DNA from 2 places in the Streptomyces phaeolivaceus genome. Region 1 is predicted to be linked to the other one. Evidence: riboswitches for the same ligand, from Rfam matches in the RefSeq annotation. Region 1 holds a riboswitch; the other holds the start of a gene.

Region 1 (7,283 bases):
CTGAGCCGGAAGGCCTCCGTGGCCCAGGCGAGATAGGCCGGGCGGTCGGCGGCGCGCAGCGGAAGGGTCTCGCGCAGCGCGGGCTCGTCCACCTGGACCACCGAACTCCCCGCCCGCTCCAGGTCGTCGACCTCGTCGCGCAGGGCGAGGGCGACCTGGCGGGCGGTGTCACCGAGGGGCTGGTCGTCGCGGACGAAGGACCAGGCGAGCATGGTGACGGGCCCGGTGAGCATGCCCTTGACGGGCCGTGCGGTGAGGGACTGGGCGTACGTCGTCCAGCGCACCGTCATCGGCTCGGGGCGGGAGATGTCGCCGGCCAGGATCGGCGGGCGGACATAGCGGGTGCCGTAGGACTGGACCCAGCCGTGCTGGGTGGCGAGATAGCCGGTGAGCTGCTCGGCGAAGTACTGGACCATGTCGTTGCGTTCGGCCTCGCCGTGCACCAGGACGTCCAGGCCGGTCTTCTCCTGGAACGAGATCACCTCCTGGATCTCCGCCTTGACGCGCTCCTCGTACCCGGCCGTGTCGATCCGGCGCGCGCGGAGATCGGCGCGCGCCGTGCGCAGTTCCCCGGTCTGCGGGAAGGAGCCGATCGTGGTGGTCGGCAGCAGCGGCAGCCCGAGGTGGGCGCGCTGGGCCGCCGCGCGCTCGGCGTACGGCTGCGAGCGCCGGGCGTCCGCCTCGGTGACGGCCGCCGCGCGCGCCCGGACGGCCGGGTCGTGGGTGATCGGCGAGCCTGCCCGGGAGGCCAGGTCGGCGCGGTTGGCGGCGAGTTCGCCGGTGATCGCGTCCGTGCCCTGGGCGAGGCCCTTGGCGAGGGCGACGATCTCGCCCGTCTTCTGCCGGGCGAAGGCGAGCCAGCGCAGGATCTGCGGCTCGATGTCCCGCTCCGGCGCCGCGTCCAGCGGCACATGGAGCAGCGAGCAGGAGGCGGCGACATCGATCCGGTCGGCCAGCCCGAGCAGCGTGCCGAGCGTGGCGAGCGAGGCCGACAGGTCGTTCACCCAGATGTTGCGGCCGTTGACGACCCCCGCGACCAGGCGCTTGCCCGGCAGTCCGCCCACGGCGGCCAGGGCGTCCAGGTTGGCGGCGGCGGCCTCCGTGAAGTCCAGGGCCAGGCCCTCGACGGGGGCCTTGGCCAGGACGGGGAGCGCGTCCCCGAGCCGGTCGAAGTAGGAGGCCACCAGCAGCTTCGGCCGGTCGGTGAGGGCGCCCAGGTCACGGTAGGTCCGCGTCGCGGCGTTCAGTTCGGCCGGGGTGCGGTCCTGGACCAGGGCGGGCTCGTCCAACTGCACCCACTGCGCGCCCGCCGCGCGCAGATCGGCGAGGACCTCGGCGTACACCGGCAGCAGCCGGTCGAGAAGGGTGAGCGGGTCGAAGTCGGCGGCCACACCGGGCGCGGGCTTGGCGAGCAGGAGGTAGGTGACCGGGCCGACCAGCACGGGCCGCGCGGCGAGACCCAGGGCGAGCGCCTCCTTCAGCTCCGCGACCTGCTTGGCGGAGTCGGCCGTGAAGACGGTGTCCGGGCCCAACTCGGGCACCAGATAGTGGTAGTTGGTGTCGAACCACTTCGTCATCTCCAGCGGCGCGACGTCCTGCGTGCCGCGCGCCATGGCGAAGTAGCCGTCCAGCGCGTCGGTCTCCACGGCCCCGCGGTGCCGGGCGGGGAGCGCGCCGACCATGACGGTGGTGTCGAGCACATGGTCGTAGTACGAGAAGTCGCCGGTGGGCACCTCGTGGATGCCGGCCCCGGCGAGCTGCCGCCAGTTGGTCCGGCGCAGTTCGGCGGCGGTGGCGCGCAGGGCGTCGGCGGTGACCCGGCCCTTCCAGTAGCCCTCGATCGCCTTCTTCAGTTCCCGGTTCGGGCCCTGGCGGGGGTAGCCGTACACGGTGGCCCGTGCTGCCGCGGCTGCGGACTTCGCTGTCACGGAGATCTCCTTCGCGAGATGAATCCCTGGGATCCCGGCGACGGGACGCGAGCGCGAAGGGGTGACGAACCGGACGGAAATCGGCCTCGCGCGACAAGGCGCGGCCGTGGCTTGTCCGATATGTGCGCCGACCCGCCCACGAGGTCACCGGGATGTCCGCGCACGGAGTGGTCCGCGCACGGGCAGTTGGCAGGTCTTCGGACTCGTGGGCACGCCCTCCCGACCGGAGGACACCTACTGGCCGTCGCTTCCCAGACCCTGTTCGTCGGGCCCAGTGCGTATGACGGCGGTCGTTCCCACTCACCGCTGCGGGGCAGTCCCGGATTCCCACCGGGTTCCCTCTTGCGACGCATCCCGTCTGGCGGACGGGGCGAACCAGCTGCACAGGTCAGCTTAGGCCCTGTCGTCACCTTCCCGCCCTCCCCCCGTCAGCCGTGGTCGTACGTGTGGAACCCCAGGCCGGTCTTCCGGCCGAGCAGTCCCGCCTCCACCATCCGCTGGAGCAGCGGGGGAGGCGCGTACAGCGGTTCACGGAACTCGTCGTACAGGGACTCCGCGATGGAGGCGACGGGTGGTGCGGGCGCCCGCCCAGCACACCGTCGAACACCTCACGGCACACGGGCACCAGCGCCGGATGGGCGACCCAGGAGCCGTCGAAGCCGTCCTCCGCCTCCCGTTCCTTGTCGAGGCGGACCTCGGCGAGCGCCGCCTCGTACGCGGCCGGGTCCTCGCCGGGCACCTGGGCGGCCATTCCGCCGATCGCGTGGGCGCCACGCCTGTGGTAGGTGCGCACCAGCAGTTCGGTGCAGGCGCGCAGAAACGGCGCGGTCGTGGTGACCTCGGCGCGGTCCGGCAGCAGGAAGTCGGTGCGGTGACCGAACGTCTTGATCAGACTGAACAGATAGTCCCAGCGCCCGGCGTTCAGGCCCGCGCCGTGCTCCCGCAGCTCATGGAGGATCTCCTCCCTCTCGAACGCGGCGGTGATCGTCTCGATGAGGACCGTGGCCCGGATCGTGCCCCGGGGGATGCCGAGCAGATCCTGCGCGGCGACGAAGATGTTGTTCCACAGCCGGGCCTCGTAGCGGTTCTCCAGCTTCGGCAGAGAGAAGTACGGCCCATGACCGGCGTCGATCTGCCGCCGCCCGCAGTGGAAGAGATACAGCCCGAAGTCCACGAGCGCGGCGGGCACCGGCCGGCCGTCGTAAGCGAGATGCTCCTCGTCGAGATGCCAGCCGCGCGGCCGTACGACGATCGTGGCGAGCCGCTCGCGGTCCTTGAGGCGGTACTCCTTGCCCTCGGGCGTGGTGAAGTCGATGCGCCGCTCGACGGCGTCCAGCAGACTGAGCTGGCCACCGACGATGTTGTCCCAGGTGGACGCGGTGGCGTCCTCGAAGTCCGCCAGCCACACCTGGGCACCGGAGTTGAGGGCGTTGACGGTTATACGGCGCTCGGGCGGACCGGTGATCTCCACCCGGCGGTCGGTCAGACCGGGGGCGGGCGGGGCGACCCGCCAGGTGGGGTCCGCGCGGACGGCGGAGGTGACCATTCGGTGAGCGTCGGTCGGCGCTGCTTCGCGGGGTCCCCTTCTCCTTCGTCCGGGTCGACCGGGCGGGCAACATGTCCAAACGGCAGTCCGCGACCGGCTTCCACTTCTCCCGGGCCGGCGGCACCTGCCCCCTGTGGAACGTGTACGAGGCGTTCGCGGCGCCCGGCCGTATCCATGTCCAGGTCGCCGAGATGCCCGACGGCGGACGGTATCTGTGGACGGCCCGTGCGCTGACCCGCCACCGGGGCGGCTGGGGCGAGCCGGGCAAGACCTTCGCCATCGGCCTCGGCTGCGAGATCCGCCACGCCCACCGGCTGGTCTACTCCGACGGCCTCGACCTCGCGAACGCCTCCGCCGCCACCCCCATCGGCATGGGCTGCCGCCTCTGCGAGCGCCTCGACTGCCCGCAGCGCGCGGTGCCGCCCCTCGGCCGTCCGCTTCGGATCGACCTCAACAGCAGCGCGTTCGTGCCGTACCCGGTCGCGGACTCCTCCACCTGACCCCGGTCCACCTGACCCCGGTGGGTGCGGCCCGGCCGGTCAGCCCACGTGGACCCGGGGGCGCCGGGCCCGGTTCCGCTCCGCCTCGCGCAGGACCTCCCGGGTGACCGGGGCGACCTCGCCCTGGCCGAAGAGGAAGAAGCGGAGGAAGTTGGCGAACGGGCCGCCCTCGGTCCACTCGAAGTAGATGTGCGGTATCGCCCCGGTGGAGTCCCGGACATGCAGCAGCAGGGCGGCCAGCGCGTTGGGGATCGAGGAGGACTCCAGCGTCAGCACCCGGTAGCGGCCGTGCATCACCTCGCCCCGCACGGTCAGGCCCGCCTCGAACTCCGAGGGGTCCGTCACCGTGACCTCCACGAAGACGAAGTCCTCGGCGCCGGGCACGTCGTTGTCGTGGCGGATCTGTTCGATCTTCTCGCGGTACTCCGCGAGGTCGCGGTTGTCGGGCTCGTTGGCGATGAAGCGGATCTTGCGGTGCGCGATGTCCCGGACGAAGCGCTCCGCCGTCGTGTCCAACCGGACGCTCGTGACGCGCAGTTCGAAGGCGCGGGCCAGACGGGAGAGGAGGGAGACGAGGATGATGCCGGCGATGAAACAGGCACCGATCTTCACACCGTCGGGGCGTTCGATGACGTTCAGGACGGTGGTGTAGAGGAAGACCGCCGAGATGACACCGAAGGCGATGGTCCAGTTGCGCTGGCCGGCCTTGCGGGCGGCGATCGTCACCGCGATCGCCGCCGAACTGATCAGCACCAGGACGCCCGTCGCGTAGGCGCCGCCCTGCGCGTCCACGTCCGCGTCGAAGATCCAGGTGACGAGGAAACCGACCAGGGTGAAGACGATGACCATGGGGCGCACCGCGCGGGCCCAGTGCGGTGCCATGCCGTACCGGGGGAGGTAGCGGGGCATCAGGTTGAGCAGTCCGGCCATGGCGGAGGCGCCCGCGAACCAGAGGATGGCGATCGTGGAGACGTCGTAGACGGTGCCGAAGGCGCTGCCCAGATAGTCGTGGGCGAGATGGGCGAGCGCCCGGCCGTTGGCGTCGCCGCCCGGCTCGAACTCCTTCTCCGGGATCAGCAGGGTGGTGATGAAGCTGGTGCAGATCAGGAAGACGCTCATGATCACGGCGGCTGCCGTCAGCAGCTTCTTCGTGTCCCGGATACGGCCCTTGGGGTCGGCCTCCGTGTCGCCGGGGTCGCCCTTCACATGCGGCATGACGGCCACGCCCGTCTCGAAGCCGGAGAGGCCGAGCGCGAGCTTGGGGAAGACGATCAGGGCCACACCGATCATGACGAAGACATTGCCGTGCTCGGCGGTCAGCGCGGTCGACCAGTCGGTGACGACATGCCCCTCGGTGATCACATGCCACAGGCCGGCCACCACGACCACCACGTTCAGCGCCAGATAGACCGCCACCAGCGCCACGGCCACGCCGATGGCCTCCAGGAAGCCCTTGAGGAACACCGCGCCCAGCAGGGCGATGAGGATGAGCGTGATCAGGAGCTGCTTGTCGTGCAGGGCGTCCGTCAGATGCGGGTTCTCGATCAGATGGGTCGAGGCGTCCGCGGCCGACAGGGTGATCGTGATCAGGAAGTCGGTCGCCGCGAAGCCCAGCAGGGTGAGGACGAACAGCTTGCCCTTCCAGAACGTCAGCAGCCGTTCCAGCATCGCGATCGAGCCCTCGCCCCGGGGGCTCTCCTCGGCCACCCGGCGGTAGACCGGGAGCGCTCCCGCGAGGGTGACGATCACCAGGACGACGGTCGCCACGGGGGAGAGGAGACCGGCCGCGAGCGCGGCGATGCCGGGCTGGTAGCCGAGGGTGGAGAAGTAGTCGACGCCAGTCAGGCACATCACCCGCCACCAGGGCTGACCCTTGTGCGCGGGCTGTGGCTCGGCATGCGGTCCGGTGTGGCCGCCGCCCTTGCCCATGTCGGACAGGCCTTCCAGCATCCACGCCCGCAGACGGCCGCTGCGGATGCCCTCGGTGGTGGCCAATGAACGCTCCAGACGTGCGGTGCTACGAACAGTTCCGGCCATCGAGGGACCGCCGCATCAGCGTAAGCAGGGAGTGAGGCCTGGGCCATGGGAAAGGGGGCCGGGGGGCGTCAAGACCGCGTCAAGGTCTGCGGCGGGACGCGGTGGGGTCCGTCGAGGTCACCCGTCCAGTGCCGCGCGGACCAGCGTGTCGAGCCGCCGCCACGCCGGGGACGAGGCGTTGACCGTGCCCTGGACGAGGGCCGGGATCTCGGAGGCCGACCCCAGTTCGGGCAGTCCGTCGGGGCCGTAGCGCTCCCGGGTCGCCTCGACGATCCGGCGGGCCAGGTCCGTGAGGCGGGGATCGTCGGCGTCGAGGTCGTACGCCCGGTCGTAGGCGAGGAAGAGTCCCCGCAGCGCCGGGTCGGTGAGGATCTCGGCCTGGTCGGCGAACAGGCCGGCCGCGTGGTCGGGGTGGGTGGCGAAGACGAGGATCCACAGGTCGCGCTGCAGGTCCACCCACCGGGGCGTGAACCCCCAGTCGGCCAGGCGCTCCAGATGGGCGCCGACCCCGTCCGGCAGCGGGACCGGCTGCCCGGCGGCCAGTCGGCGCAACCGGCCCCGCGTCTCCCGCAGACCGCGGATACGGGCGGTCAGGTCGTCGTCGATCTCGCGCAGCGCCCGCCGGAACTCCTCGTCGGTCGCCGTGCGCAGGTCGCGGATGCGGGACAGGGGGACACCTGCCTCGGCGAGCGTCCGGATCTTGATCAGGTCGATGACGTCGCTCGCGCCGTACCGCCGGTACCCAGACGCGTCGCGCTCGGGCTCCGGGAGCAACCCCTTGTCGTGGTAGACGCGGACGGTCTTGACGGACACCCCGACATATCCGGCCAGTTGCCCGATGGTGATCACCCGGTCATCGTGCCACTTGACCCCGCCCCTGGGGCGGGGTTGCAGCATGGCGCCATGACGAACGAGAACGAGCGCGATCACGACCACAAGCACGAGAGCAAGCACGACAGCACGCACGGCCATGGGAAGTTCGACCGGGAGACCCTGCGCGAGCTGGCCGACGAGGGCAACGAGACCGCCCTGGACCGGCTGGCCGACCTCGCCGACGCCGCCGACGACGTCGGGGAACTGAGCGAACTGCTGGACGAGGGCTCCCTGCACGCCGGGTCGCTGCTCACCCGGCGCGCCGTCGCGAGGGGTGATCTGCGCGAGCTGCAACGGATCCGTGACGCCGGGTACGAGGAGGCCGGCAACGAGTTGGAGCGGCTGCTGAAGGCACCGTGAACCGCTGAGGGGGGCTCGTCCGATGAAGGGGTGTGAGCG
Region 2 (7,283 bases), 9.3 Mb from region 1:
CTCGGCCTCAAGGCCGATGTCTCCGACGACGCCTCCGTACGGGCCGCCGTCACGGAGGCCGCCCGGCGGCTCGGCGGCCTGGACATCCTCGTCAACAACGCGGGCATCGGCGCCCAGGGCACCGTCGAGGACAACCCCGACCTCCAGTGGCAGCGCGTCCTCGACGTCAACGTCCTCGGCATGGTCCGCACCAGCCGGGCCGCTCTGCCCCATCTGCGCGGCTCCTCCCATGCCGCGATCGTCAACACCTGCTCCATCGCCGCCACCGCCGGTCTGCCGCAGCGCGCCCTGTACTCCGCCAGCAAGGGCGCCGTCCTCTCCCTGACCCTCGCCATGGCCGCCGACCACGTCCGCGAGGGCATCCGCGTCAACTGCGTCAACCCCGGCACCGCCGACACCCCCTGGGTCGGCCGGCTCCTCGACGCCGCCGACGACCCCGAGGCCGAACGCGCCGCCCTCAACGCCCGCCAGCCCATGGGCCGCCTGGTCACCGCCGACGAGGTCGCCGCCGCCATCGTCTACCTGGCGAGCCCCGCCGCCGCCTCCGTCACCGGCACCGCCCTCGCTGTCGACGGCGGGATGCAGGGCCTCCGGCTCCGCCCGGCCGGCTCATGAGGGGCACGACCCTCGGCCGCACCGCCGTCCGCGTCACCGAACTGGCGTACGGCGCCGCCGGCATCGGCAACCTCTTCCGCCCGGTGCCCGACGAGGAGGCCGCCGCCGCGATCGACGCCGCCTGGGACGCCGGGATCCGCACCTTCGACACGGCACCCCACTACGGCCTCGGCCTCTCCGAACGCCGCCTCGGGGCCGCCCTGCGCGACCGCCCCCGGGACACGTACACCGTCTCCACCAAGGTCGGGCGCCTCCTGGTGCCCCACGACGACGCCGACGGCCAGGGCGGTGAGACGGCCGACGACCTCGCCGACGGCTTCGCCGTCCCCGCCACCCACCGCCGCGTCTGGGACTTCAGCGCCGACGGCGTCCGCCGCTCCCTCGAAGCCAGCCTGGACCGCCTCGGCCTCGACCGGGTGGACATCGTCCTCCTCCACGACCCCGACGACCACGCCGAACAGGCCCTCGACGAGGCCTATCCGGCCCTCGAACGGCTGCGCGGCGAAGGTGTCGTCGGAGCGATCGGCGTCGGTATGAACCAGTGCCCCGTACCCACCCGTTTCCTGCGCGAGACCGACATCGACGTGGTGCTGCTGGCCGGCCGCTACACCCTCCTCGAACAGGAGGGCCTGGCCGAACTGCTTCCCGAGGCCGAGGCCCGAGGGCGGAGCGTGCTGATCGGCGGTGTCTTCAACTCCGGGCTGCTGACCGACCCCAGGCCCGGCGCCACCTACGACTACGCCCCCGCGCCGGGCCCCGTGCTCGACCGCGCCCTGCGGCTGAAGGCCGTCACCGAACGCCACGGGGTACCACTGCGCGGCGCGGCCCTGGCCTTCCCCTTCGCGCACCCGGCGGTGGCGTCCGTGCTGACCGGCGCGCGCTCCGCCGAGGAGGTGCGCGACGCGGTCGACCTGCTCGGCCGCCCCCTCCCGGCCGCCCTCTGGGACGAACTGCGCGCGGAGGGGCTGCTGGCCCCGGACACCCCCGTGCCTCTCGAAGAGAAGGAGCCGTCGTGAGGGTCGCCCTGCACACCAAGGTCCGCGCCGACCGAATCGAGGAGTACGAGGCGGCCCACCGCGAGGTCCCCGAGGAACTGACCGCCGCCATCCGTGCCGCCGGGGTGAGCGAGTGGACGATCTGGCGCGGTGGCACCGACCTCTTCCATCTGCTGGAGGTCGAGGACTACCCGGCGATGATCGCCGAGCTGGAGGGGCTGCCGGTCAACATCGCCTGGCAGGCCCGGATGGCCGACCTCCTCGACGTCGTCCACGACTACTCGGCGGAGGGCTCCGACGCCGGCCTGCCCGCGGTGTGGACCCTGTGACCGGCGCGTATGCGGGCCCGGGGATCGTCGACGCCCACCACCACGTCTGGGACCTCTCCGTCCGCGACCAGGACTGGATCACCGGACCCGAACTCGCCCCACTGCGCCGCGACTTCACCCTCCGTGACCTGGAACCGGAGGCGCGCGCCGCCGGTGTCACCGCCACGGTCCTGGTGCAGACGATCACCGTGCCCGAGGAGACCCCCGAGTTCCTGGCGCTGGCCGCCGACAGCGATCTGGTCGCCGGGGTCGTCGGCTGGACCGACCTCACCTCGCCCGCCGTCGCCGAGACCCTCGCCGAACTCCGCGAAGGCCCCGGTGGCGAGCGTCTGGTGGGCATCCGCCACCAGGTGCAGGGCGAACCCGACCCCCGCTGGCTGGTCCGACCGGACGTCCTGCGCGGTCTGTCCGCCGTCGCCGACGCGGGACTCGCCTACGACCTCCTGGTCAAACCCCACCAGCTGCCCGCCGCCGTGGAAGCGGCGGCCCACCTCCCCCAACTCACCTTCTTCCTTGACCACTTGGCGAAGCCACCCATCGCCTCCGGCCAACAGGAGCCATGGGCGGGGGAGCTGCGGCGGCTGGCCGCGCTCCCCAACACCGTCTGCAAGCTCTCCGGCCTGGTCACGGAAGCGGACTGGAAGTCCTGGTCCGTCGCCGACCTCGTCCCGTACGCGGACACCGTGCTGGACGCCTTCGGCCCCGACCGGCTGATGTTCGGCTCCGACTGGCCCGTCTGTCGACTCGCGGCGGACTATGCCCAAGTCCTCGACGCGGCCCGCTCGTTGACGTCCGGGCTGAGCGTGGCGGAACAGCGGGAGGTCTTCGAGGGCACCGCCGTCCGCGCCTACGGCCTGCGGATCTGAGCGGTGGCCGCCAGCTCCTCCGGTGTACGCGGACCGGTCTCCTCGTCGCTCAACAGACCTTGTTTCCGCAGGAGTTGGGCGACGGCGATGCCCCAGGGCAGCCGCAGCCCGGCCTGTTGGAGGAGATCGGTGCGGGCGAGCATCGCGGCCACCGGGCCCGTGCGCGCGCCGGACGGGGTGAGCAGCGCCGCGTCGTCGGCCCAGCGCAGGGCGAGGTCGACGTCATGGGTGGCCATCACCACGGTGGTGCCGGACCGCCGCAGCTCGTCCAGGGTGGCGAGGAGCCGTTCCTGTCCGTCGGGGTCGAGTCCTGCGGTCGGCTCGTCGAGGACCAGCACCCGGGGCCGCATCGCGACCGCGCCGGCGATGGCGGTGCGCTTGCGCTGGCCGTAGGAGAGCAGATGGGTGGGCCGGTCGGCGAGCGCCGCGATACCGAGCGCGCCGAGCGCCTCGTCCACCCGGGCCCGTACCTGCGTGTCGGACAGCCCGAGGTTCAGCGGCCCGAACGACACGTCCTGCGCCACGGACGCCGCGAACAGCTGGTCGTCCGGGTCCTGCACGACCAGCTGCACCGTCGTCCGCAGCCGGGTCAGCCCCTTGCGGTCGTACGTCACCGCCCGCCCCTCGACCGTCAACTCGCCGGTCCGGGGCCGCAGTCCACCGCTGAGCAGCCGCATCAGCGTGGTCTTGCCGCTGCCGTTGCGGCCCAGCAGGGCGAGCGCGCGCCCCTCGGCCACCTCGAAGTCGAGATCACCGAGCACGGGCGGCCCGTCCTCGTAGGCGAAGGACGCGCCCCGCAGGGCGACCAGCACGGGCTCGCTCATGTCAGCGGCCTTTCCATGACGAGTCCAGTACGAGGGTGAGGGCGGCGACGGCCGCGAGCAGGGCGACGCTGGCCGCGGTGAACCGGGCGGAGACCCTGGCCTCGGGCACCAGGACGCGCAGGGTGCCGTCGTACCCGCGCCCGGCGAGCCCGGTCTGCAGCCGGGCCGCCCGGTCGAAGGCCCGGACGAACGCGGTGGCGCCGAGCCCCGCGAGCGAACGCCAGGTCGCGGCCCGGGTGGTGTGCCCCAGCCGGGCCGCCTGCGCCTCCCGGATCCGGCGCACGGAGTCCAGCAGGAGGAAGCTCATGCGGTACGTGACCAGAGCCACGTCCACGACCGGCGCGGGCACCCCGGCCTTCACCAGACGCGGCAGCAGGTCCGACATGGGGGTGGTGAACGCGAACAGCAGGACGCCGAGGGAGGCGGCCGAGGTGCGCAGCAGCAGCTCCCCGGCGCGGACCGGGCCGCCGTCGGCCAGGGTCACGAACCCGTCGGGCCCGCCGACCTGGACGAGCAGCGGCAGCGCGCCGGTCACACAGAAACCCAGCGGCACCCGGTAGGCCCGCCACAGCCGACGGCCGGGCACACCGGCCGGGCCGAGCAGCACCACGAGTGCGGTCAGCAGGACCAGGGCCGCGCCGGGCCAGGGCGGCAGGGAGATCGCCAGCACGGTGAGGCCGAGCCCGAGCACGGCCTTGTCCACGGGATGGCGGCGGCGCCAGCGACTGCTGTGCGCCGCCGCGTCGATCGGCAGCACGCGGGGTCAGACCCGCCCGGCGGGGGACTCCCCGGCACCACCGGACGAGCTGTCGTCACCGGAGGCGACCTTCGAGGCAGGCGCGGCCGTCGCGCCCACCGGGTCCGCCGCAGCCTCCCCGGCGGCTCCCGTGCCCCCGGTCCCGTCCGGCCGGGCCAGTGCCCGCGCCTCGCCCTGGCGGCGGCCCCGGTGGATGCCGAAGTAGTACGCGAGGACACCCGCGCCCAGCGCCGCCTGGAGGGCGAACAGCGCCGACTCGATCTCACCGGACGGCGGCTCGTACAGCGGGGAGAACCAGGGCTCGTAGTCCGGCTGGATCTCCGTGATCGCCGTCTCCGCCTCGGCGTCGGCGCCCGCGAAGGGCTCCTCCTTGTGGTCGCCGAGGCCGAGGGCCAGCGGCAGCACGGCGAGCGCGGCCACGACGAGCAGCAGCAGGACGTTGATCTTCGTGTTCTTGGTCATCGTGTTCCTGCTCATCGGGCCACCGCCTCGATCTCGGTCTCGGAGCGGTCGCGTTTGCCGGTCAGGAGCACGCCGAGCCGGGTCAGTTCACCCTTGCTCGACTGCACCAGCAGACGCATGACCAGCACCGTGAGCAGGCCCTCGCTCACGGCGAGCGGGATCTGGGTGACGGCGAAGATGGAGCCGAACTTGCCGAGCGCGCCCAGGAAACCGCTGCTCGGGTCGGGGAACGCGAGCGCCAGCTGCACGCTGGTGACGCAGTAGGTGACCAGGTCGGCGACGAACGCGCCGAAGAACACCGTGACCATCAGCGGCACGTCGAACCGCCGCAGCAGCCGGTAGATGCCATAGCCCGCCCAGGGCCCGACGATCGCCATCGAGAAGACGTTGGCGCCGAGCGTGGTGAGACCGCCGTGCGCGAGCAGCAGCGCCTGGAAGAGCAGGGTGATGGTGCCCAGGACCGCCATGATCGGTGGCCGGAAAAGGATGGCGCCCAGACCGGTGCCGGTGGGGTGGGAGCAACTCCCGGTGACCGACGGCAGCTTCAGGGCGGACAGGACGAAGGTGAAGGCACCCGAGGCACCGAGCAGCAGTGTGCTCTCGGGGTGCTCCTTGACCTCACGGGTGAGTGCCCTGACTCCGTGGACGACGAATGGCGCGGACGCGACGCCCCAGGCGATCGCGTGCGCCGGAGGAAGGAAACCCTCGGCTATGTGCATGGCTCAGCAGACCCTCTCCAGCACCTCGTGGATGGTTGACGCGCCTTGGCCGGTCTCCTGGCTTACGGGTCCCACCGCCCATGCTCCGCCTTCCCGGGTCCGAAGACCCAGTGGCTGCCCGTGAGGGCCGGAGCCGGACTTCCCGATCACAGTGGCGAGGGCCGCACCGGCATGACACCGGATTTCCCGTTCACCAAGGCGTGGTGACAGTAGTGCCCACATAAGGGCGCTGACAAGCGGAGACGAGGGGCGCGAGGGCGCCGTGGAACAGCTCACAGCACGGCGCACGCCCCACCCCTCCCACGCCTTGCGCGAGCCTGGGCACGCCGACGGCGGATGGCCGGAACCGATCGCACACCTGGCCGCCCTTGGCCCCGGGGCCCGGCCTGCGCTTCAATGCCGCCACCGCCACCGCCACCGCCACCGCCACCGCCACCGCCACCGCCACCGCCACCGCCACCGCCACCGCCACCGCCGGCCCGGCCGCGGTCACCCGGCACCGCCCCGACTCCGGCACCCTGGCCCTCGACGGCGAGCCCGTACGGCACTGGCGGCATCGTGCCCCGCGCCGGCAACGCACCGCGTTCGGCGTCGTCTTCCGGCAGCCCGGACTGTCGGCGGACCCCCGGCTGCGGCTCACCGACCTGATCGCCGAACCCCTCAGGGCCACCGGCCGCCGGGCGGAGGCACCGGCCCGGGTCGCCGAACTGGCGTCCACGGTCGGCCTCCCCCCCCGACCTGCTGACCCGCCGCCCCCACGAGGTCAGCGACGGCCAGCTCCAACGGGCCTGCCTCGCCCGCGCCCTGGTGCCGCGCCCCCGCTGGCTGATCCGCGACGAGATGACCGCCATGCTCGACGCGTCCACGACCGCGCACTGCTCGGGCGCTGGTGCGACCGCACGGTCCACCGGGGGAGCCTCGCCTGACCGAAACGTGGCACGAGCTTTACTGCGACCTTCTTGCAGCTGCGCATGCACTGCACAAGGCTGTGGGGGCTGGACCGGACGCACACCGCACGACGAGTCACGACGAGTGAGGCACCCACCCCATGGCTCCTGTCACCGACACCGCCGCCTCGGCCCCCACCGCCAGGAGCGGTCCCTCCTGGCGTCGGATCCGCGCCTCGCTGACCCGAAAGGAGTGGGCGAGCCTCGGCGGGATGGCCGGATTCATCCTGGCGCTGCATGTCATCGGCTGGTTCACGCTCGTGGTGATCGTCGCCCCCGAGCACTACGGCGTCGGCGGCAAGACCTTCGGCATCGGCATGGGCGTCACCGCCTACACCCTGGGCATGCGGCACGCCTTCGACGCCGACCACATCGCCGCCATCGACAACACCACCCGCAAACTGATGGGTGAGGGGCAGCGCCCGCTGTCGGTCGGTTTCTGGTTCTCCCTCGGCCACTCGTCGATCGTCTTCGCCCTCACCTTCCTCCTCACCCTCGGCGTCAAGGCGCTCGCCGGACCGGTCCGAGACGACGACTCCACCCTGCACGACATCACCGGCTGGCTCGGCACCACCGTCTCCGGGACCTTCCTGTACGTGATCGCGATCATCAACCTGGTGGTCATGGTGGGGATCTGGAAGGTGTTCCGCGAGATGCGCTCGGGCACCTTCGACGAGGCCGCCCTGGAGGAGCGGCTGAACAGCCGCGGCCTCATGAACCGGCTCCTGGGACGGCTGATGAGGTCGATCACCGAGCCCTGGCAGATGTT

What was found. A riboswitch is a leader RNA that binds a small molecule or an ion and turns the genes downstream of it on or off. The one in region 1 is predicted to bind cobalamin.
Region 2: linked by a shared signal. The riboswitch ahead of F9278_RS02475 (energy-coupling factor ABC transporter permease) and the one ahead of metE (5-methyltetrahydropteroyltriglutamate--homocysteine S-methyltransferase) in region 1 are both predicted to bind cobalamin.

The regions. Positions count from the first base shown of each region.
Region 1 is NZ_CP045096.1:9,730,514-9,737,796, forward strand. It holds gene metE (5-methyltetrahydropteroyltriglutamate--homocysteine S-methyltransferase) at 1-1,928, opposite strand, end outside; cobalamin riboswitch at 2,100-2,323, opposite strand; partial or broken gene F9278_RS44270 (3-hydroxyacyl-CoA dehydrogenase family protein) at 2,357-2,497, opposite strand; partial or broken gene F9278_RS44275 (malate synthase) at 2,503-3,471, opposite strand; partial or broken gene F9278_RS44280 (short-chain fatty acyl-CoA regulator family protein) at 3,498-3,974, shown strand; gene F9278_RS44285 (APC family permease) at 4,014-5,924, opposite strand; gene F9278_RS44290 (MerR family transcriptional regulator) at 6,129-6,860, opposite strand; gene F9278_RS44295 (hypothetical protein) at 6,915-7,244, shown strand.
Region 2 is NZ_CP045096.1:454,974-462,256, reverse strand. It holds gene F9278_RS02510 (SDR family NAD(P)-dependent oxidoreductase) at 1-615, shown strand, start outside; gene F9278_RS02505 (aldo/keto reductase) at 612-1,631, shown strand; gene F9278_RS02500 (L-rhamnose mutarotase) at 1,628-1,939, shown strand; gene F9278_RS02495 (amidohydrolase family protein) at 1,936-2,805, shown strand; gene F9278_RS02490 (energy-coupling factor ABC transporter ATP-binding protein) at 2,787-3,629, opposite strand; gene cbiQ (cobalt ECF transporter T component CbiQ) at 3,631-4,386, opposite strand; gene F9278_RS02480 (energy-coupling factor ABC transporter substrate-binding protein) at 4,393-4,848, opposite strand; gene F9278_RS02475 (energy-coupling factor ABC transporter permease) at 4,860-5,567, opposite strand; cobalamin riboswitch at 5,598-5,780, opposite strand; partial or broken gene F9278_RS02470 (ATP-binding cassette domain-containing protein) at 5,936-6,485, shown strand; gene F9278_RS02465 (Nickel transporter NicT) at 6,694-7,283, shown strand, end outside.